4 regions of the Streptomyces sp. NPDC056987 genome follow, and region 1 is predicted to be linked to each of the others. Evidence: riboswitches for the same ligand, from Rfam matches in the RefSeq annotation. Region 1 holds a riboswitch; each other region holds the start of a gene.
The links. A riboswitch is a leader RNA that binds a small molecule or an ion and turns the genes downstream of it on or off. The one in region 1 is predicted to bind S-adenosylmethionine.

Region 1 (5,178 bases):
GGGCCGGCTGGCGGCGGGCGGCAGCGCCAGCTCGCGGCGCAGTCCCTGCGCCGACTCCAGCACCGTGTCCAGCAGCAGCCGCAGCCGCATGTCCTCGACCGAGCGACCCTCGCGCGCCGCCCGGCGGCTGGACTCGACGGTGGACTCCGCCTCCGCGAGCCGCGCCCTGATCCGGCGCGTCTCGCTCTCCGCCGCCGACACCTGGGCCGCGCTCTCCGTCCTGAGGGCCTCGGACTCCGCGTGCGCGCGGCGCAGGGCGGCGTCGCCGCGCTTCACATCGCTGAGCGCGCTGCGCAGTTTACGGTGGAGCGCCTCGGCCTCCTTGCGCGCGGCGTCCAGCTCCGTGCGCAGCCGCTCCGTCTCGCTCTTCGTCTGCGACCTGGCCGCGGACAGCTCCGCGCGCAGCCGCTCCAGCTCACGCCGGGTCTCCTCACCGGCCCGCTCGGCATCGGCGCGCTGCGCCTCCTCACCGGCGGCGGCGACCAGTTTCACCCATCCGGGCGGTCTGAGCACATATGCGGCGGCGGCCACGTCGACGGGGTCCGCGGCGGCGGGGGGCGACCCGGACTCCAGGGCGGCGGCCAGCTCCGGCTGGGCCTGGCCGATCCGCTCGCCGATGCGCTGCCGGAACAGGGGGTCGCTCTCCAGCGCGGCAGCCATCGCGTTACCCGCGAATTTCGCACGCCTGTTCGGAGTGAAGCGCGCGTACTGCCGCAGCTGGGCGGGCAGCTCGGTGACGGTCAGCCCGCCGAAGGCGTCCGAGACGAGCGCGACGACCCTGCGTCGTACGCCGTCGGGGAGCGGGCGGTCGAGCGCCTCCGCGGCGTCACCGCCGGCCGCACCGGCCGGCTCAGCACCGCTCGCGGGCTGCTCCACGATCCGTCACCCCATCCACCCCTTACGGGCGGCTCCCTCAGGAACCGGCACCCGGCCTGTCCACCAGCTCGATCTGATCCACGGCGTTGCACCAGCGGCAGCGCACCGACTCGATGGTCTCACTGACCACCTCACGCTCCTCGACCGTCGGCTCCCCGGCCAGGTCCAGATGGACGTACTCGACGACCTTGGACGAGCGCGTCACATCGAACCTGGTCAGATTGCCGCACAAGGTACAGCGCCACCGGGTGGAGGCCGTGGGCTGCGGAACCGTCGGAAGTGCTGCCATCGTTGGCGTCCCCTTGCTCTTCTTTTCCATCGTCCCTAAGCGGTGCCCCGCGATGCGGCGTCGAACCGCGGACGGCACCCGGCAACCCTACGGCCTCATGGCTCTCCCCCGCCGCCGCGGGCTTCGAAGCGGGCATTCTCCTCGCCTGGGTGCGGTACGGGCGTACCGATAGAGTGAGGGGCCCAGCCGGCGGCCACCGAGGGAGAACGCCAACCGTGATCACCGCGATCGTGCTCATCAAGACCAGCGTGGACCGTATCCCCGAGATCGCCGAGGCGATCTCCGCCCTGGACAGCGTCAGCGAGGTCTTCTCGGTGACCGGGCAGTACGACCTGATCGCCATGGTCCGGGTCGCCAAACACGACGACCTGGCGGATGTGATCCCCGGCCGGATCAGCAAGATCGCCGGCGTCGAGGCCACGGACACGCACGTCGCGTTCCGTACGTACTCCCAGCACGACCTGGAGGCGGCCTTCGCGATCGGACTCGACGCGTAGACCGCCTCTCAAGCAGGCTTCGTACGGGGCTACGCGGCGGCGCCGTCCCGGTCCGGGACGCAACGGCCTTCCTCCGTACGGTAGTTCCACCGCGCGCCGTCGCTCACCAGCTCCCGTACCGCGCGCACGAAGCGCTCCACGTGCTCGTCCGGCGTCCCCGCGCCGAAGCTGACCCGGATCGCGTTGAGCGAGCGCTCGCCCGGCTCGGCCTCCGGGGCGCCGCACTCCCCCGGGTCCTGCGGGTCGCTGCCCAGCAGCGTCCTGACCAGCGGGTGCGCGCAGAACAGACCGTCCCGTACGCCGATGCCGTACTCGGCGGAGAGCGCGGCGGCGAAGTGCGAGCTGTTCCACCCCTCCACCACGAACGACAGGACGCCGACCCGCGGCGCGTCGTCGCCGAAGAGCGAGAGCACCTGGACCTCGGGCACCGTCGCCAGTCCCGCGCGCACCTCGGCGACCAGCCGCTGCTCCCGCTCGGCCAGCGCGTCGAACCCCGCCTCGGTGAGCGCCTGGCAGGCGGAGGCGATCGCGTAGACGCCGATGACATTGGGCGAGCCGGCCTCGTGGCGGGCGGCCGTGGCGTGCCAGTCGACGTCCACCCCGCCGTCGGCGCGGCGCGCCACCTTGCGGCTGGCGCCGCCGCCCGCGAGATACGGCTCGGCGTCCTGGAGCCAGTCGGCGCGGCCCGCGAGGACCCCGGAGCCGAACGGCGCGTACAGCTTGTGGCCGGAGAAGGCGACCCAGTCGACGCCCAGCTCCGCGATGTCCACGGCCTGGTGCGGGACGAGCTGCGCGGCGTCGAGGACGATCCGGGCGCCGTGGGCGTGCGCGGCGGCGGTCAGCTCCCGTACGGGCCACAGCTCACCGGTCACATTGGACGCGCCCGTCACGCAGACCAGCGCCGGGGCGCCCGGGTCGCGCTCGGCCAGCGCCCGCTCCAGGGTCGCGACGGCCTCCGCCGGGGTGCGCGGGGCGTTGAGGTAGGTGACCCGGGCGTCACGCCAGGGCAGCAGGGAGGCGTGGTGCTCGGTCTCGAAGACGAAGACCTGGCAGCCGGCCGGCAGCGCGGCCGCCAGCAGGTTGAGGGAGTCGGTGGTCGAGCGGGTGAAGACCACCTGGTCGTCGGCGCGGCAGCCGAGGAACTCCGCGACGGTGCGGCGGCTGTTCTCGAAGAGGTCGGTGGAGAGCTGCGAGAGGTAGCCGGCGCCGCGGTGGACGCTTCCGTAGTACGGGGCGTAGGCGGCGACGTCGTCCCACACCCGCTGGAGGGCCGGGGCGCTGGCGGCGTAGTCGAGGGCCGCGTACGTGACCTCGCCGCCGGTGACGAGCGGGACGGTCACATCGCGGCCGAGCACCGGAAGCGGTGCTCCACAGGCGGGGTCCTCGGACCCGGCGGAGGCGGTGGTGGAGGTGGTGGCAGCGGAGAAGGAGGCGTTGGGGCGTGCGGACATGGCGTTGTCTCCCGGCGAGAAGAGTCGGAACAGCTTCAAGGACCCACACGGCGCCGTCACAGCATGACGGCATGACAGAGGTGGCGCCAGATGCGGATGTTGCCTCGACGCACGGAGGAGACCGTACGGAGGCGTGTTGAAGAAGGGGCGTAAGAGCCCTAACGCATTCGCTTGCTCACGAGACTGCTCCCTTGAGGACCAGGACCCCAAAGGTGAGAAGGGGTCCGCGCTTGCCGCGGACCTCGCTGCCCACGGCCTGGTCTTCACCCGGGGCACCCCGCCACGGACGGAGGGTTGCCGGACAGCGAGCCGGGGCCTTAATCGCTGTCACTCATGACCTTGGCCGAAAGTATCGCACGGCGGCACGGACCCCCCAAGTGCTGTCCGCGATACGGGACGGGCACGCTCAGGGTCAGAAAGGGGGGCCGGGACGCGCGCTCCGCGTCCCGGCCCCTCCCCGGCGCCCGGTCAGGCGTTGCTGGCCGCCACCCAGCGGGCCAGCGCGTCCCGCGCCGCGCCCGAGTCGATCGCCTCCGCGGCGCGCGCGATCCCCGCCGCGAGCTGGCTCTCCAGCGGCTCGCCCGTCAGGTCCAGCGCCACCAGCGCCGCCGCCGAGTTGAGCAGCACCGCGTCCCGTACGGGACCGGTCTCGCCCGCCAGCAGCCGGCGCGCGACATCGGCGTTGTACGAGGCGTCCGCGCCGCGCAGCGCCTCCACCGGGACCAGGTCCAGGCCGACGTCGCGCGGGTCGAAGGGCTGCTCGGTCACCTTGCCGTCCCGCACGGTCCACACCCGGGAGGTCGCGGTGGTGGTCAGCTCGTCGAGCCCGTCGTCACCGCGGAAGACCAGCGACGAGTTGCCCCGCTCGGCGAGGACCCCCGCGACGATGGGCGCCATCCGGACATCCGCCACGCCCACCGCCTGGGCTCTGACCCGGGCCGGGTTGGTGAGCGGGCCGAGGATGTTGAAGGTGGTCTGCGCGCCCAGCTCCTTGCGCGCCTTGGCCGCGTACCGCAGCGCCGGGTGGAACTTGACCGCGAAGCAGAACGTGATGCCAGCCTCCTCCGCGACCTCGGCGACCCGCTCCGGCGTCAGCTCCAGATTGACGCCGAGCTTCTCCAGTACGTCCGAGGCACCGCTCGCGGAGGACGAGGCGCGGTTGCCGTGCTTGACGACCTTGGCGCCCGTGCCCGCCACGACGATCGCGGACATGGTGGAGATGTTGACGGTCTTGGCGAGATCGCCGCCGGTGCCCACGATGTCGACCGTACGGCCGGGCACCTCGATGGTGTGGGCGTGCGTGTACATGGCGCGGACCAGCCCCGAGACCTCCTCGACGGTCTCGCCCTTCGCCCGCAGCGCGACCGCGAAGCCGGCGATCTGCGCGTCGGTGGCCTCGCCGCCCATGATGCGGTCCATGGCCCACGCCGTGTCGTCGGTGGTCAGGTTCTCGCCGCGCAGCAGGGGGTTCAGCACGCCCGGCCAGGTGCGGGCCGCCACGGTGTCGCCTCCGACAGGGGTAACAGCGCTCATGCTCGCTCCTGGGTGTCTGGGACGGCTGCGTGGGCCTCGTACGGTGTGACGGCGTACGGCCCGGCCGCAAGCCTATCGGCGGACCCGGGCCCTGGTGGAAGAGTGCCCGTACTGCGGACGCGGACGCGCGGGCGCGTAGGACACCGCGGGTGGCACGCCGAGGGCCCCGGCCGGCTCCCTGGGGAGACCGGGCCGGGGCCCTCGGTGGTGGCGACCTGTGTCAGGCCGGGCGATCAGTGGTGGCCGTGGCCGCTGGTGATCTCCTTGTACTCCTCCGCGGTGGGCTTGGGGAGCTGGTTGTTCTCGCCGTAGTAGCCCTTGCTCAGCTTGACCCTGAGCTTCTCGACGGGCGACACCTTGCGGCGTACCCCGTTCTCGTCGGTCTCGGGGCCCAGCTCGGCGGGCTCGTACTGCTCGTGCGCGGTCAGCTTGTGCAGGTCACCCTGGTCCAGCGGGGTGTGGACCTCGATGAACTCACCGTGCGGCAGCCGCTTGATGACACCGGACTCGCGGCCGTGCAGCACCTTCTCGG
Region 2 (5,178 bases), on a different contig from region 1:
CGGCCTCGACGGCCTTCTCGATGCCGCGCTTGAGGGCCATCGGGTTGGCGCCGGCCGCCACGTTGCGCAGGCCCTCGCGGACGAGCGCCTGGGCGAGGACGGTCGCGGTGGTCGTACCGTCACCGGCGACGTCGTCCGTCTTCTTGGCGACTTCCTTGACCAGCTCGGCGCCGATCTTCTCGTACGGGTCCTCGAGCTCGATCTCCTTGGCGATGGAAACACCATCGTTGGTGATCGTGGGGGCGCCCCACTTCTTCTCGAGGACGACGTTGCGGCCCTTGGGACCAAGGGTGACCTTGACGGCGTCGGCGAGCTGGTTCATCCCGCGCTCGAGACCGCGCCGTGCCTCCTCGTCGAACGCGATGATCTTGGCCATGTGAAGTGGTCCTCCCGGACGGATGGGGTCTCCCCTGCTCGAACGCAGTTGAGAGCTTGGGGAAGGATTGCTCCGGACCGCGCTGGCGCCCGCGACGGACGGCCTGAGAGCCGCTGGTTCCTTGCCCCAACGACTCTTCGGGCCTCACCGACCCGGTCCTTAAGTTGTCACTCTCACTCGCAGAGTGCTAACGCCAATAATTAGCACTCGACCCATGAGAGTGCAAGCGCCTACAGGGGTCGTCGAGGGGTGGCGGCCGGTCGGCGGGTGGGCGCAAGCGCCTGAGGACTTCGCCCCCGGAGCCGAGGGGACACGCGTGAGGGGCCCGTATCCCGGTGCGGGATGCGGGCCCCTCATGCGTGAGTGGGTGCAGAGTGCGTACTGACCGCGTACGTGAGTGCGTCGGTGGCCGATCGCGCCGGGATCAGACGGCGAGCTTGACCATGTCCGCCTGCGGACCCTTCTGGCCCTGCGAGATCTCGAACTCCACTCGCTGACCTTCTTCAAGGGTGCGGTAACCGTCCATCTGGATCGCGCTGTAGTGGACGAATACATCCGCACCACCGTCGACCGCGATGAAGCCGTAGCCCTTCTCCGCGTTGAACCACTTGACGGTGCCCTGAGCCATGCCAACTCCCCTATTACTGGCCCTTGGACGGGGCCACACTTCGCGCCGGAACGCGTCGACCGCGGCTGAATGTATCTGCCCAACTGCCCTCTGCAACAGGTCAATCGGACGAGAAATCTGGGCATGGCCGAACACGCATAGTGCTGAATCCACTGCGTTCCGGGGCAAGTCGGGCCGGGCAAAGGGTACGTACACCACATACGGCGCCAGGACTTTGCCCTCATGTTGTCGCGTTCTCGCTCGCGTTGGGAGCGGGCGACGGCGGGGCGTTCCCTTACTCTACCGTGCTCAACCATGTAGAACGGTCCCCTCCGCTTCTGTCGCGGAGAGGACCGTTTCCCTTACGGAGCGCGGCGGCGTCAGCCTCCGGCGACCGCCGGGATGATGGAGATGCCCGCGCCCGCCGGGGTGGCGGTCTCCAGGCCCTGCTCGAAGCGGACGTCGTCGTCGTTCACGTACACGTTCACGAAGCGGCGCAGCTTGCCGTCGTCGTCCAGGACGCGCGCGGCGATGCCCGGGTGGCTCGTCTCCAGGGACTGGATGACCTCGGAGAGGTTCGCCCCCTCCGCGGGGACTTCGGCCTGGCCGGCGGTGTAGGTGCGGAGGATGGTGGGGATACGGACCTTGACGCTCATGATGGGACCTTTCTGCGAAGTCGGAGTCGGAGTGGGTGATCGGCCTGACGGAGGATCACCCGGTTCGTCAGCGGGGTCAGCTTGGCGGCGTGATCAGCTCGCGGCAAGACCGGCTTCGCGGAACGCGTCGAGGCTCGGGCGGATCGTCGCCGTCGGACCCGTGGTCGGCGCCACGGCGTCCAGCGTCTTGAGCCCGTCACCGGTGTTGAGGACGACCGTGGTGAGGGCCGGGTCGAGGACGCCGGCCTCGATGAGCTTCTTCGTCACGCCGACGGTCACGCCGCCCGCGGTCTCGGCGAAGATGCCCTCGGTGCGCGCCAGCAGCTTGATCGCGTCGACGATCTGCCCGTCGTTCACGTCCTCCACCGCGCCGCCGGTGCGCCGGGCGATGTCCAGGACGTACGGGCCGTCCGCCGGGTTGCCGATCGCCAGGGACTTGGCGATGGTGTCCGGCTTCTGCGGCCGTACGACGTCGTGCCCGGCCTTGAAGGCGGTGGAGACCGGCGAGCAGCCCTCGGCCTGGGCGCCGAAGATCTTGTAGGGGCGGTCCTCGACGAGCCCCAGCCTGATCAGCTCCTGGAGTCCCTTGTCGATCTTCGTGAGCTGCGATCCGGAGGCGATCGGGATGACGATCTGGTCCGGCAGCCGCCAGCCGAGCTGCTCGCAGATCTCGTACGCGAGGGTCTTGGAGCCCTCTCCGTAGTACGGCCGCAGGTTGACGTTGACGAAGCCCCAGCCCTCGCCCAGCGGGTCCCCGATGAGCTCGGAACAGAAGCGGTTGACGTCGTCGTAGTTGCCCTTGATGCCGACCAGGTCGCCGCCGTACACCGCGGCCATGACGACCTTGCCCTGCTCCAGGTCGTGCGGGATGAAGACGCAGGAGCGGAAACCGGCGCGGGCCGCCGCGGCGCCGACGGCGCCCGCGAGGTTGCCGGTGGAGGAGCAGGAGAGGGTGGTGAAGCCGAAGGCGCGCGCGGCCTCGACGGCGATGGCGACGACGCGGTCCTTGAAGGAGTGCGTCGGGTTGCCGGAGTCGTCCTTGATGTGGAGCGAGCCGGTGATCCCCAGCTCACGGGCGAGGTTGTCGGCCTTGACCAGCTTCGTGAAGCCGGGGTTGATGTTGGGCTTCGAGGCGACGTCCGCGGGGACGGGCAGCAGCGGCGCGTACCGCCAGATGTTGTCCGGGCCCTCGGCGATGCGCTTCTTCAGCTCTTCGGGGTCCCCGCTCGGCAGGTCGTACGCGACTTCGAGCGGCCCGAAACAGCTCGCACAGGCGAAAATGGGGCCGAGGTCGAAACGCTCTCCGCATTCGCGGCACGAGAGCGCGGCGGCGGGTCCGAGGTCGACGGTCGCGTCGGTACCGCTCCGGACGGTCTGCACAGCCATGATGGCGAGGCCCTTTCTCCTCATCTTCCTCGCGACGTACTTCGCCACGAGACGGAATTGGCACCTTCCCCACCGTGACCTCATGGTCGGCGGGAGGGTTGCCGGGACTTCAACGGGCCGTTCCCTCAGTCCCTCTGGATGAGCGCTATGGCGCCGGAGCCTTGGTCCGGTGCGTTTGTTCACGTGCTGACCCCGGCATGCCGTGGTCATTCGCGTTGTTCAAGACTGTAACCGAAGGGGCGGAGGGTTGAGATAGTCGTCCGCACCGCGAGATGGATCACGTTGCGGCGTGTATGCCGGTGTGCGTGCCGACGTACGAGCCATGAGACATCACGTACCTGACAGAGAACGCGCGCAGGGAGTACCGAACGTGCTGGAAGAGGTGGAGCACTGGCTGACCAGGCGTTCCTGGTCGGCGGGGGACCGTACGCCCGACCGGCTCCTGGCGGCGAAGGCGGCGCGCGGCGCCACGGTGAGCGTGGTCCTGCCGGCGCTCGACGAGCAGGAGACGGTCGGCGCGATAGTCGCCGTCATCCGGCGCGAGCTGATGGAGCGGGTCCGGCTGGTCGACGAGCTGGTGGTGATCGACTCCGGCTCCGCCGACCGTACGGCCGAGGTCGCCGCGGCGGCGGGCGCGCGGGTCGTCCACCGGGACACGATCCTGCCGCGGCTGCCCGCGCTGCCCGGGAAGGGCGAGGTGCTGTGGCGGTCGCTGCTGGTGACGCGCGGTGACATCGTGTGCTTCGTCGACGCCGATCTGCGGGAGTTCTCGCCGGACTTCGTCTCGGGGATCGTGGGCCCGCTGCTCACCGAGCCCGAGGTGCAGTTCGTGAAGGCGATGTACGACCGCCCGCTGCGCCAGGGGCCGGCGCCGGAGTCCGGCCAGGGCGGGCGGGTGACCGAGCTGGTGGCGCGCCCGCTGCTCAACCTGCACTGGCCCCGGCTGGCGGGCTTCGTCCAGCCGCTGGGCGGGGAGTACGCGGCGCGCCGCTCGCTGCTGGAGCGGCTGCCGTTCCCGGTGGGGTACGGCGTGGAGCTGGGCCTGCTGGTGGACGCGCTGCACACGGTGGGGCTCGACGCGCTGGCCCAGGTGGACGTGGGGGTACGGCTCCACCGCCACCAGGACGACCGGGCGCTGGGGCGGATGGCCGCGGCGATCTACCGTACGGCGCAGCTGCGGCTCCAGCGGGGCCATCTCGTACGGCCGCTGCTGACGCAGTTCGAGCGGGGCGAGGACGGCTTCGTACCGCGGACACACGCGGTGGACACGGAGGAGCGCCCGCCGATGCGGGAGATCGCGGAGTACACGGCCGGACGCGCGGCGTAACATCAGATCATCGCACCATTTGTCTACATTGCCCCCTCATGAGACTGAATCACACGTTTTCAGGGGCTTCGGAACTGACCTGGGTGGTGCTGGCTCAGGTCGGCACCACGGCCGAGCGGCTGTGGCTGCTGGGCGGGATGGCGTTCGCGCTGACGGGCGCGGGGGTGGTCGCGCTGGCCGCCGCGCGCGGGAGGCGCGACTGAGAGCCCGCCGGGCCGGCCTCCGGGGGGGGGCACTCCGAGCGGGCCTCCGGGCGGCCTCCGGACGGGGGGAGGCTCCCGGGGCCGGGGACGTCACACGAGCCGTACGTTTGAGCGTTTCCGGGACGGGCTAGGTTTCGCGACATGGTTACCGAGCCGTCAGAAGCTTCCGGCACCCCCGCGCCCGCCCGTGTCCTCGTGGCCTCCAACCGGGGCCCCGTCTCGTACACGCGGCGCGACAACGGGACGCTGGAGGCCCGGCGCGGCGGCGGCGGGCTGGTGTCGGGGCTGTCGGCCATCGGCTCGGACGACGACGCCCTCTGGGTGTGCGCGGCGCTCGGCGAGGGCGACCGGGAGGCCGTACGGCGTACGGAGGGCCGCCTCGACCCGGCGGACACGGGCGGGCAGCGGGTACGGATGCTGGGCATCGAGCCCGAGGTGTACGCCGCCGCGTACAACGACGTCGCCAACTCCACGCTCTGGTTCGTCCACCACATGCTCTACCAGACCCCCCTGGAGCCGTCCTTCGGCCCGGAGTTCCGGGAGCGGTGGGCGGCGTACGAGACGTACAACCGCGCCTTCGCCGAGGCGCTGGCGCGGGAGGCGGCCGAGGGCGCGGCGGTCCT
Region 3 (5,178 bases), on a different contig from region 1:
GTCCCGTCGCGGGCTCCGGTGCCCTCCAGGATGTTGGCCGCGCCGATGAACTCGGCGACGAAGCGGGTGGCGGGCGTCCGGTACACCTCGGTGGGCGTGCCGAGCTGTTCGACCCGGCCGCCGTTCATCACGGCGATCCGGTCGGAGAGCGACATCGCCTCTTCCTGGTCGTGCGTGACGAAGACCATGGTGATGCCGAGGCGCTGCTGGAGCTCCCGCAGCTCCACCCGCATCTCGCGGCGCAGTTTGGCGTCGAGGTTGGACAGCGGCTCGTCGAGCAGCAGCACGGCGGGCCGGGTGGCCAGCGCGCGGGCCACGGCGACCCGCTGCTGCTGGCCGCCGGAGAGCTGCCGCGGCCTGCGGTCCGCGTACGCCTCCAGGCCGACGAGGCGCAGCGCCTCGGCGACGCGTTCGTCCCGCTCGGCGCGCTCGGTGCGGCGCACCTTCAGGCCGTACGCCACGTTGCCTGCGACGGTCATGTGCGGGAAGAGCGCGTAGTTCTGGAAGACCAGGCCGAGCCCCCTGCGGTGCGTGGGAACGTCGGTGAGGTCCGTGCCGTCCAGGGTGATCCGGCCCGCGGTGGGCCGGACGAACCCCGCCAGGCTGTTGAGGAGAGTCGTCTTGCCGCAGCCGCTGGGGCCGAGGACGGAGAGGAACTCGCCGCGCCTGATGGAGAGCCGGCCGACGTCGAGGATGCGCTGCCCCTCGTACCCGGCGGCCAGGCCCTCGATCTCGATGTGCGCGGCGGTCCCGCCGCCGGCGTCGTCACGCTGCCCGGTCACTTGAAGATCTGATTCCACCGCTGCTGCCATTCATTCAGCTTGGGGGTCGCCGTCTTGTAGTCGACCCAGGTGAACGTCTTGTAGACGGCCTCGCCGTACTTGACCTTCGCCTTGAAGTCGGGGCTGTAGTCGATGGTGTCGTTGCCCGCGCCGTAGAAGGTCCCCTCGGCGAAGGGCTTCTGGTACTGGGCGGCGCTGAGGTAGTCGAGGAACTTGTAGGCGGCCTCGGTGTGCGCGCTGCCCTCGGGGACGTAGTACGAGGTCAGCGCGCCGACGGCGCCGGAGGCGGGGTAGCTGAAGCCGATCGGCTGCCCCTCCTTGGCCATGGCGAAGGCCCGGCCGTCCCAGAAGGGCACGATCCAGGCGTCGCCGTTCTGGAGGACGGTGGAGACGCTGCCCGCGTCCGCCGGGAACGCCGAGACGCAGTCCTTGAGCCCTTCGAGCTTCTTGAACGCCTTGTCGACATCGGCGGGGTCGGAGAGCTTGCCGCCGTCCTGGGAGACCAGCGCGGAGAAGAACTCCAGGCCCGCGTTGTAGGTGAGCGGGGGCAGGGCGACATGGCCGCAGTACTTCTTGTCGAAGATGTCGGTCCAGTCGCGGGGCGCCTGCTTGATCTTGTCGGTGCGGTACAGCAGCCCGTTGGAGCCGGTGGTCAGCGGCACGCCGTAGGAGGCGCCCTCGACCGTGGACTGCTGGGTGAGCACCGGGTCGAGCTGCTTCCAGTGGCTGAGGTCGCCCGTCTTCAGCGGCTGGAGGAGGCCACCGCCGACGGCCTGGTGCAGGGAGCCGGGGGTGAGGGCGACGACGTCGAACGGCGCGTTCTTCCCGCCCGCGGCACGGAGCTTGGTGAGCCAGGCGGAGTCGGCGCCGTAGACGAGGTTCACCTTGATGCCGGTGTCCTTCTCGAACGGGGCGACGAAGGACTTCTTGAACAGCTCGCCCCAGGGGCCCGCGAAGGCCGTGACGGTGATCTGCTCCCCCTTGGAGCCGGACCCTCCGTCGCCGGAGCCGCCGGAGGAGCCGCCGGTGTCGACCCCGCAGCCGGCGACGGCGGCGAGGACAGTGGCGGCCGAGGCGAGGACCAGCAGGGGGCGTCGCCCGCGTGGGCGTGGCAGGGCAGCTCTCATGAGGGCAGGACTCCTCGGTGCGGGGTGACGGCGAACGGCGCGCCGGCCCGTGGGTGATGGTTCGCCGGCCGCTCGTCGAGCGGGGGCCGCTGGGCGGGGCACCATGACGACGTGCCCTGAGGCATCACGTCCGCTGTCATCTCGTGCTCCCGTCACAGGTACTGGACCTGGGTGACAGGTCCGCGCTTGCTCCCGGCACATCGGTGTGCGCGTGGAGCCGTGTCATCACCCGGGGCACCCCACCGCAGAAGGAGGGTTGCCGCCCAGCAAGCCGGGGCTTGTCGCTGGGACTCGTGACGGCCAAAAACGTAACACTCTGTGGCTGGTTTCTGAAGATGAGGCGGATCACATGATGATCACACCTCGATCACAGGGTGGACGATTCAGGACAAAGCTGTATAAATATCTGCCCACGTGGCCGGGCGTCACCGCCACCCGGGCGCCACCGCGTCGGCACCGGCACCACCATCAGGCCATTCATTAATTAGGAATACTTCTTGACACGGTCCGGGAGCGTGCCGACGATGAAGCGATCTCCCGAGCCGTCGTCGACGCAGGAGCCGCCCGTCGTGTTGTCGCTGCGCACTCATGACCTGACCGCTCCGCTCCCCGGCCCGACGGGGCACCTGAGGATGGGCAGCCCGGACGGCGTCCCCGCTCCCCTGGTCCCCGACAGCCGCAGAATCCTGCGGGGCCGGGTCCCCTGGCTGCCCGTCATGGCGGAGTTCCACTTCAGCCGCTACCCCGCCGCCGAGTGGCGCGAGGAACTGCTGAAGATCCGCGCGGGCGGGGTCGACACCGTGGCCACCTACCTCTTCTGGAACCAGCACGAGGAGACCCGCGGCGCCTTCCGGTTCGACGGCGGTCTCGATGTGCGCCGCTTCGTCCTGCTCTGCGCCGGACTCGGGCTGTCCGTCGCCGTACGGGTCGGTCCCTGGTCGCACGGCGAGTGCCGGGGCGGCGGCTTCCCCGACTGGCTCGACGGCACCGGCTGCGCCCCGCGCACCGACGACCCGGCCTATCTGGCCCTCGTCGAGCGGTACTTCGCCCGGATCGGCCATGAGCTGCGCGGCCTCTCGTACGACGAGGGCGGCCCCGTCGTCGCCGTACAGATCGAGAACGAGCTGTACGACGCGCCCGGCCACCTCGCGACGCTCCGCCGCCTCGCGGCGGCCGCGGGCATCGCCGCCCCGCTGTGGACCGCCACCGGATGGGACGCCGCCGATCTGCCGCGCGACGTCCTGCTGCCGGTGTACGGCGGCTATCCGGAGGCCTTCTGGCTCCCGGCGCACGGCGGGTGGGCCCGGGAGATGCGCCGACACTACGTCTTCACCCCGGTCAGGGACGACCCGAACATCGGCGCCGATCTGCGCCCCGCGGTGCGGGCGGGCCACGGGGTGCCGGACGACGGCCGCTACCCGTACATCACCTGCGAACTCGGCGCGGGCATGGCCGTCGCGTACCACCGGCGGCCCCTGGTACGGACCGCGGACATCTCCGCGCTCGCGCTGGCGAAGCTGGGCAGCGGCTCGGTCTGGCAGGGGTACTACCTGTACCACGGCTGTTCGCAGCGGCTGGATCTCGCGCTGCCCAACCAGGAGTCGCACGCCACCGGTTACCCCAACGACCTGCCGGCCGTCAGCTACGACTTCCAGGCCCCGCTGGGTGAGTACGGGCAGGTGCGCCCCTCGTTCCACGCGCTGCGCGCGCAGCACCTGCTGATCCAGGACTCCGGGGCGCGGCTCGCGGACATGCCGCTGCGGCTGCCCGACGTGACACCGGCCGGCCTCGACGACCGGTCCACGCTCCGCTGGGCGGTGCGCTCCAGCGGTACGGAGGGCTTCCTCTTCGTCAACAACCACCAGCCCCACGAGCCCCTCCCCGACCACCGCGAGGTGCGCTTCCGGGTCGAACTCGACGGCTGCGCCCGGCAGTTGCCCGCCACGCCGGTGACCGTGCCCGGCGGCGCGCACTTCGTGTGGCCCCTCGGGTACGAGGCGGGGCCCGGCGTACGGCTCGACTGGGTGAGCGCGCAGCCGCTGACCCGGCTGGAGATCGACGGGGTGCCGACCGCGGTGTTCGCCGCCACGGCGGGGATCACCCCGCAGTTCCCGCTGCCCGCCGGGGCCGTGGTGTCGGGTCCCGCGCGGACCGCCGGGCGGGACGGCGCGGCGGTGGTCGTGGAGGTCACCGCACCGGGCACGGAGGCGGCGGTGACCGTGAGCGGGCCCGAGGGGCCGGTCCGGCTGCTCTTCCTCACCGAGGAGCAGGCGCGCCGCCTCCAGCGGGTCCGGATCTGGGGCGCGGAGCGGCTGGTGCTCTGCGACGACGCCGTCCTGGCCGACGGCGGCGAACTGCGCGTCCACACCGAGGCGGAGACCGTTTCCCTCTCCCTGGCGCCCGCGCCAGCCACCGCGATCCGCGCGCCCGGGGCCGGCCCGACGGGATCCTGTACGCCCGGATCCGATCCGGCGGGATCCCGTACGCCCGGATCCGACCCGGCGGGATCCGATACGGCGGGGCTCTCCCGGCCCCGTGCCGACGGCCTCTTCACCACCTGGACGGTCGGGGTCCCGCAGGTGGCCGGGGCCGGTGCCGTCACCGTCGACCGGGTACGCGCGCGGGCCGTGGCGCCGCCCGCCCGTGACGGCGGCCCGCAGCGGCGCGCCTCGGCCCCGGTCGACGCCGACTTCGCGGAGGCGGCGGTCCACCGGATCGCCGTCCCCGCCGCGGTGTTCGACGAGGGCGGGGAGGTGCTGCTGCGGCTCACGTACACCGGCGACGTGGCCCGCGCCTTCATCGGCGGGCGGCTCGTGGCCGACCACTTCTGGCACGGCCCCGCGTGGGACATCGGCCTGCGGCGGCACGCGGCGGCGGCCGCCGAGCACGGCGTCGAGATCCGGGTGCTCCCCCTGGGCCGCGCGGGCGGGGTGTACGTCGACCCCTCGGCTCGGCACGGCCTGGCGGCGGCCAGGACCCGGGCATCGGTCGACTCGGCGGCGCTCGTCCCGGTCCGCCGGATCCGGCTGCGCGGGTGACGTACCCCTTCGGCTGCTTGGGCGTGCGGGTGACGTACCCCTTCGGTTACTTCGGCGCGTAGACGACGCCGAGCTTGTCGATCTCGTCGTCCGCGCGGCCGGTGAAGCCGACGATCCGCCACCCCGGCGGAGCCGTCCAGGTCACCGCGTCCGAAGTGGCGGTGCCCGCCGCGAGGGTGCGGCCGGCGTCCGTGGTGAACGCGGCGGAGAAGATCCGGGTACGGCCGTCCT
Region 4 (5,178 bases), on a different contig from region 1:
GTCGACTCGGGCCTCGCCGGGTACTGCTACACCCAGTTCACCGACACGGAACAGGAGGTGAACGGCCTGTTCACGGCGGACCGGCGGCCGAAGGTCCCGGTGCCCGAGCTGCGCGCCGTCCTCACCCGGACACGCCCCCGGTGACCCGGGGCGGAGATCCGGCGGCGGCAACCGGTCGCCCGGAGCCGTCGGGGTGCGCCAGGCCCAGGTGGTCGCGGAGCGTGGTGCCCTCGTACTCCGTGCGGTACACGCCGCGTTCCTGGAGCAGCGGGACGACCCGGTCGGCGAAGGAATCGAGGCCGCCCGGGGTGATGTGCGGGACGAGGATGAAGCCGTCGGCGGCGTCGGCCTGCACGAAGTCGTTGATGGTCCGGGCGACGGTGGCCGGGGAGCCGACGAAGTTCTGCCGGTTGCCGGTCTCGATGACGAGATCCCGGATCGACCACTTGTTGGCGGCGGCGCGCTCGCGCCAGTCGCGGGCCGTGGCCAGCGGGTCGCGGTACATCCGTACCTGGGCGCGGCCGCGGGCGACGGTGTGCTCGCCGAGGTCGGGGTCGATGTCGGGGAGCGGGCCGTCCGGGTCGTACGCGGACAGGTCCCGGTTCCAGACGAACTCCAGGTGCTTGATGGCCGTGGCCCCGCTCACCTGCAAACGGCGTACCTCACGGGCCTGTTCCTCCGCCTCCGCGTCGGTGTCGCCGAGTACGAAGCTCGCGGCGGGCAGGATCAGCAGCTGGTCGGCGCCCCGGCCGTACCGGGGCAGGCGGCCCTTGACGTCGGAGTAGAACGCCTGGCCTTCCGCGAGGGCGGCGTACCGGCTGAAGATGGCGTCGGCGCTCGACGCGGCGAACTCGCGTCCCTCGTCGGAGTCCCCGGCCTGGAAGATGACCGGGCGGCCCTGCGGGCTGCGCGGGACGTTGAACTGCCCCTGGATGTCGAAGTGCCGGCCCCGGTGCACGAAGGCTCCGGCGCGTGCGTCCCGCAGGAACGTGCCGGTCTCCCGGTCGGCGACGATCTCGTCCCCGTGCCAGGAGTCGAAGAGTTCGTTCGCGGTGGCCAGGAACTCCTTGGCGCGCGCGTAGCGCTCCTCCTGCGGGAGGAAGCCGCCGCGCCGGAAGTTCTCTCCGGTGAACGCGTCCCAGGAGGTGACCACGTTCCAGGCGGCCCGGCCGCCCGAGAGGTGGTCGAGGCTGGCGAACTGGCGGGCCACCTCGTAGGGCTCGTTGAAGGTGGAGTTGATGGTGCCGGTCAGGCCGAGGTGTTCGGTGACGGCGGCCAGCGCGGCGAGGACGGTGAAGGTGTCGGGTCGGCCGACGACGTCCAAGTCGTATATTTTTCCGCCCTGTTCACGCAGCCGAAGCCCCTCGGCGAGGAACAGGAAGTCGAACTTGGCGCGTTCGGCGGTCCGCGCGAAGTGCGCGAAGGAGCTGAACTCGATATGGCTGTCGGCCTCGGGGGCGCTCCACACGGTGGTGTTGTTGACGCCGGGGAAGTGGGCCGCGAGGTGGATCTGCTTGAGCGGTTGGCTCACGGTAGGAGGCTCCTTCGGGCTCAGACGGCCGGGGCGGCGGCGTAGCGGTTGGCGGGGCGGGAGAGGCCGAGCAGCCCGCGCAGGGTGCCGGCCTCGTACGCGCGGCGGAAGGCGCCCCGGCGCTGGAGTTCGGGGACCAGGCCCCGGGTGATCGCCGGGAGGTCGTGCCCGGCGACGGCGGGACGCAGCCGGAAGCCGGACAGCCCCGACGACTGCAGTTCCTGGAGCAGATCGGCGAGCCCGGCGGGGGTTCCGGTGAAGACCGGGGCGTCGCCGGTGTACGGCTGTCCCGCGAGGGCGTCCAGGCGCTCCCGGCGGGCCACGGCCTCGGCGGGATCGTCGTCGAGGAAGACCAGCAGGTCGCCGAAGACGTGCAGGGGTTCGCCGGCGCGGCCCGCCGCCGACTGCTCGGCGCGGATCTCCTCGACGACGGCGCGGGCCTGAGCGGCGTCGTACGGGGTGACGTAGCCGATGTCGGTGGCCCGGGCCACCAGCCGGTAGGGGATGGTGGCGTGGGCGAGGGCGCTGACGATCGGCTGACCCTGGGGCGGGCGGGGGGTGATCGAGGGGCCCTTGACGGCGAAGTGCCTGCCCTCGAAGTCGATGTAGTGGAGTTTGTCGCGGTCGATGAAGCGGCCGGTGGCGGCGTCCCGGATCTCCGCGTCGTCCTCCCAGCTGTCCCAGAGCCGGCGCACGACCTCGACGTGGTCGGCGGCCTCGTCGAAGGCGTCGGACAGGGCTTCGTGCCCGGCAGGCGTGGCGTACTCCTCGCCGTGGAGCGGCGGGACCGTACGGCGTCCGAAGTGCGCGGCCTCGTTCCGGCGTGCCGAGATCTGTACGCGCAGGCCGGCGCGGCCGGTGCTCACGTAGTCGAGGGTGGCGATCGCCTTGGAGATGTGGAACGGCTCGGTGTGGGTGGCCACGACCGTCGGCACCACACCGATGTGGCGGGTCAGCGGGGCGACCCGCGCGGCGATGAGGACAGCGTCCAGACGGCCGCGTACCTGGTCGGTGCGGCCGTCGGGTTCGGTGAGGGACGAGGACTGGAGGCCGAGGGCGTCCTCGATGGTCACGAAGTCGAGCAGGCCGTGCTCGGCCTCGGTGACGAGGTCGGTCCAGTAGGCGGGGTCCAGCAGTTCGCGGGGGCGGGAGACCGGCTCGCGCCAGGCGGCCGGGTGCCAGCCGGCGCCGTCGAGGGCGACGGCGAGGTGCAGCGGCGAGGGTGACGAGGACATCGGGAGACGCCTTCCTGATCAGCCGTACGGGGAGCCGGTCCCCGTACGAGGGGTGCGGCTGCGAGGGCAACAGGTCAGGGGCGACAGAGCGCGCCGGCCACGCGGAGCAGGTCGATGTGCGTCCGGGAGTACAGGTGCAGACGGCGGGGCGGGGCCGGGTCCACGGCGCGGTGACGGGACACGGGACGCATGTGCCTCACCTCCACCTTTCCGGCCCGGCGGCCCCGGAGGCCCGGCCGGCCTCACGCTCGCGGCTGTCCTGGGGCGCGCCGCTCACTCCTCGGTGCGCCGCTCACCGGTCAGCAGGCGCAACAACGCGGCTGTGGCTTTCATTCCGCTGTCCGGCTTCTTCTCCGTCCCGGTCCGCGGCAGCGGTGGTCGTCGGGGACGGGGAGAACCGTCAGTCGTGGCAGAGGGCGGGACAGTGGCGGAGGGCGGGACAACGGGCCGGACACAGCGCGCTGTTGACGCCCGACAGGCCGACGGAGCGGTCCGCGCGGAGCGGGACACGGCGCGGGTGCCGGTGTGCGGCCGTCCTGTCAGCTCCGTACATCGCTGTCACCACCGCTTCTCCGGCCCTGGGGGCTCCCGTTGTGCGCCGCACGGTAGGCACCTCCCGAAAAGAATGTCAACGCGGGTGACCATCAGGTGAGACCGCGCACCCGGCTTCCTTGACGCCGTCACCGAGGGCACCGAGACTGATGTGGACGGTCACGATTGTCAGCGCCCACGGCGCGGGTTCCGCCCGCTCGTGTGGTCATCGGCCCCGGCCCGCCGACAGGCAACCCTTCCACCGCGACGGGGTGCTCCGGGTGACGACCGGGTTCCGCCGACGCGGCGGGGCAAGCGCGGTCCCGCGTCTCGCGGGCCCCGGAGGTGAGACGGGTGGCAATGCCGAGGAACGGCTTGACGAGGCGCCTGCACATCGACCTGTTGCGTGTCTCCAGCGCTTACTGATCCGCCGCCGGTCCGTGCGATCCGGACCGGTGCGAGAAGCGCAGTCGCTCCGCATCCGGCCGCCGGTGCCCACCAGGCGGCGGTGGCCTCCTCGTTCCCCAAAGGGAGAGTCATGCCCGAGACAACTTTGCGCAGCCCCGGCACGGCCGTGTCCGGCGGTCGTCCCCCGGCTCCTTCCGCGTCGGCACTTCCCGCGCCGGCCCTTCGCCCCGGGGTGGCCGCGGCCTCCCCCCGGCCGTACCGTTTCCACAGCCGGATCGGCGTCGGCCTGGCCGGGGGCTTCTACCCGGCACCGCACCGCTACGATCTCTACCTCTCCGCGGGGTGTCCCCGCTCGCTGCGTGTCTCGATCACCCTCGACCTGCTCGGCCTCGGCGGGTCGGTCGCCACCACGCTCCTGACCCGTCCCGCCGGGACGCCCGAGGCCTTCGCCTCGTTGCGCGGCGCGTACGAGGCCACGGTGCACCACTACGACGGGCCGCTGACCGTGCCCGCGCTGCGCGACCGCTGGAGCGGACGCATCGTCAGCAACGAGACCCCGGCCATTCTCCGCGACCTCGGGGGCCTGCTCCCCGGCGACGACGGAGCCCGTCACCGCGCTCTCAACCCGCCGGCCCTCGTCCCGGAGATCGACGCGCTGCGCGACCTGCTGGACCGGGACGTCACCCCGGCCGGACCGCCCTCGGAACGGTCGGCGGCACTCGGCCTGCTGGACCGTCGGCTCGCCTCGGGCACCCACGCGTTGGGCGACACGCTCACGGCCGCGGACGTGGACCTGTGGGTGGCGCTCGTCCACCTCGGCCCGGCCGGCACCCTCTGCTCGTACCCCCGGCTCGGGGCGTACGTACGCCGCCTCGGCGCTCATCCCGCCTTCCGGGACAGGACCGGGGCGGTGTCCGACGCGGCGTGAGGGCGGGCGCGGCGCCGCGCCGGCCGTCGTGCCGTCCACGGCGGTCAGCGCAGCCTGGGCAGCAGTTGGTCGCCGACCCGGGCGGTCTCCTGCTGGTACGGGGTGTCGGAGAGGACGAAGTGGGTGACGCCCAGGGCGCGGTAGTTGTCCAGCGCCGTGGCCACGTCTGCGGCGGAGCCGACCAGCCAGGTGGTCGCCGCTCCTTTGCCGCCGACGGTGCCGGGGGCGGTGTACAGGCAGGTGTCGAGGACCTCGCCCCGTGCCGCGAGGTCGAGAAGCCTCTGCTGTCCCGCGGCGGTCCTGCCGTTCTCCGTCCAGGCGGTCTCCCCCGCGCTCCGGGCCGTCCGCGCGACCTTCTCCTCGGCGGCCCGCCAGGCCTCCTCCGTGGTGTCGCGCACCACCGTGGTGATCCGCAGGCCGAACTGGAGAGGCCGGTGCCTGCGGCCCACCTCCTCGCTCAACGCCTTCAGCCTCGCGATGCGTTCGGCGACGCCGTCGAGTGGTTCGCCCCAGAAGAGCTGCACGTCCGCCTCCGCCGCCGACAC

Region 2: it holds a riboswitch for S-adenosylmethionine, as region 1 does, so the genes downstream of both, thrC (threonine synthase) here and ACFTZC_RS10575 (aminotransferase class V-fold PLP-dependent enzyme) in region 1, are expected to answer to the same signal.
Region 3: it holds a riboswitch for S-adenosylmethionine, as region 1 does, so the genes downstream of both, ACFTZC_RS10195 (PotD/PotF family extracellular solute-binding protein) here and ACFTZC_RS10575 (aminotransferase class V-fold PLP-dependent enzyme) in region 1, are expected to answer to the same signal.
Region 4: it holds a riboswitch for S-adenosylmethionine, as region 1 does, so the genes downstream of both, ACFTZC_RS29460 (putative leader peptide) here and ACFTZC_RS10575 (aminotransferase class V-fold PLP-dependent enzyme) in region 1, are expected to answer to the same signal.

The regions. Positions count from the first base shown of each region.
Region 1 is NZ_JBHURV010000007.1:38,823-44,000, forward strand. It holds gene ACFTZC_RS10560 (NYN domain-containing protein) at 1-876, opposite strand, end outside; gene ACFTZC_RS10565 (hypothetical protein) at 914-1,165, opposite strand; gene ACFTZC_RS10570 (Lrp/AsnC family transcriptional regulator) at 1,381-1,662, shown strand; gene ACFTZC_RS10575 (aminotransferase class V-fold PLP-dependent enzyme) at 1,692-3,113, opposite strand; SAM riboswitch class IV at 3,335-3,452, opposite strand; gene trpD (anthranilate phosphoribosyltransferase) at 3,582-4,646, opposite strand; gene ACFTZC_RS10585 (cytochrome bc complex cytochrome b subunit) at 4,880-5,178, opposite strand, start outside.
Region 2 is NZ_JBHURV010000002.1:389,462-394,639, forward strand. It holds gene groL (chaperonin GroEL) at 1-376, opposite strand, end outside; gene ACFTZC_RS04060 (cold-shock protein) at 801-1,004, opposite strand; gene ACFTZC_RS04065 (MoaD/ThiS family protein) at 1,364-1,639, opposite strand; gene thrC (threonine synthase) at 1,733-3,025, opposite strand; SAM riboswitch class I at 3,043-3,170, opposite strand; gene ACFTZC_RS04075 (glucosyl-3-phosphoglycerate synthase) at 3,396-4,352, shown strand; gene ACFTZC_RS04080 (hypothetical protein) at 4,391-4,555, shown strand; gene ACFTZC_RS04085 (trehalose-6-phosphate synthase) at 4,697-5,178, shown strand, end outside.
Region 3 is NZ_JBHURV010000006.1:263,910-269,087, reverse strand. It holds gene ACFTZC_RS10200 (ABC transporter ATP-binding protein) at 1-782, opposite strand, end outside; gene ACFTZC_RS10195 (PotD/PotF family extracellular solute-binding protein) at 779-1,909, opposite strand; SAM riboswitch class IV at 2,087-2,208, opposite strand; gene ACFTZC_RS10190 (beta-galactosidase) at 2,434-4,947, shown strand; gene ACFTZC_RS10185 (jacalin-like lectin) at 4,994-5,178, opposite strand, start outside.
Region 4 is NZ_JBHURV010000030.1:65,272-70,449, reverse strand. It holds gene ACFTZC_RS29480 (sugar-binding domain-containing protein) at 1-144, shown strand, start outside; gene ACFTZC_RS29475 (NtaA/DmoA family FMN-dependent monooxygenase) at 122-1,531, opposite strand; gene ACFTZC_RS29470 (LLM class flavin-dependent oxidoreductase) at 1,552-2,766, opposite strand; gene ACFTZC_RS29465 (putative leader peptide) at 2,841-2,957, opposite strand; SAM riboswitch class IV at 3,476-3,621, shown strand; gene ACFTZC_RS29460 (putative leader peptide) at 3,658-3,723, shown strand; gene ACFTZC_RS29455 (glutathione S-transferase C-terminal domain-containing protein) at 3,836-4,633, shown strand; gene ACFTZC_RS29450 (LLM class flavin-dependent oxidoreductase) at 4,678-5,178, opposite strand, start outside.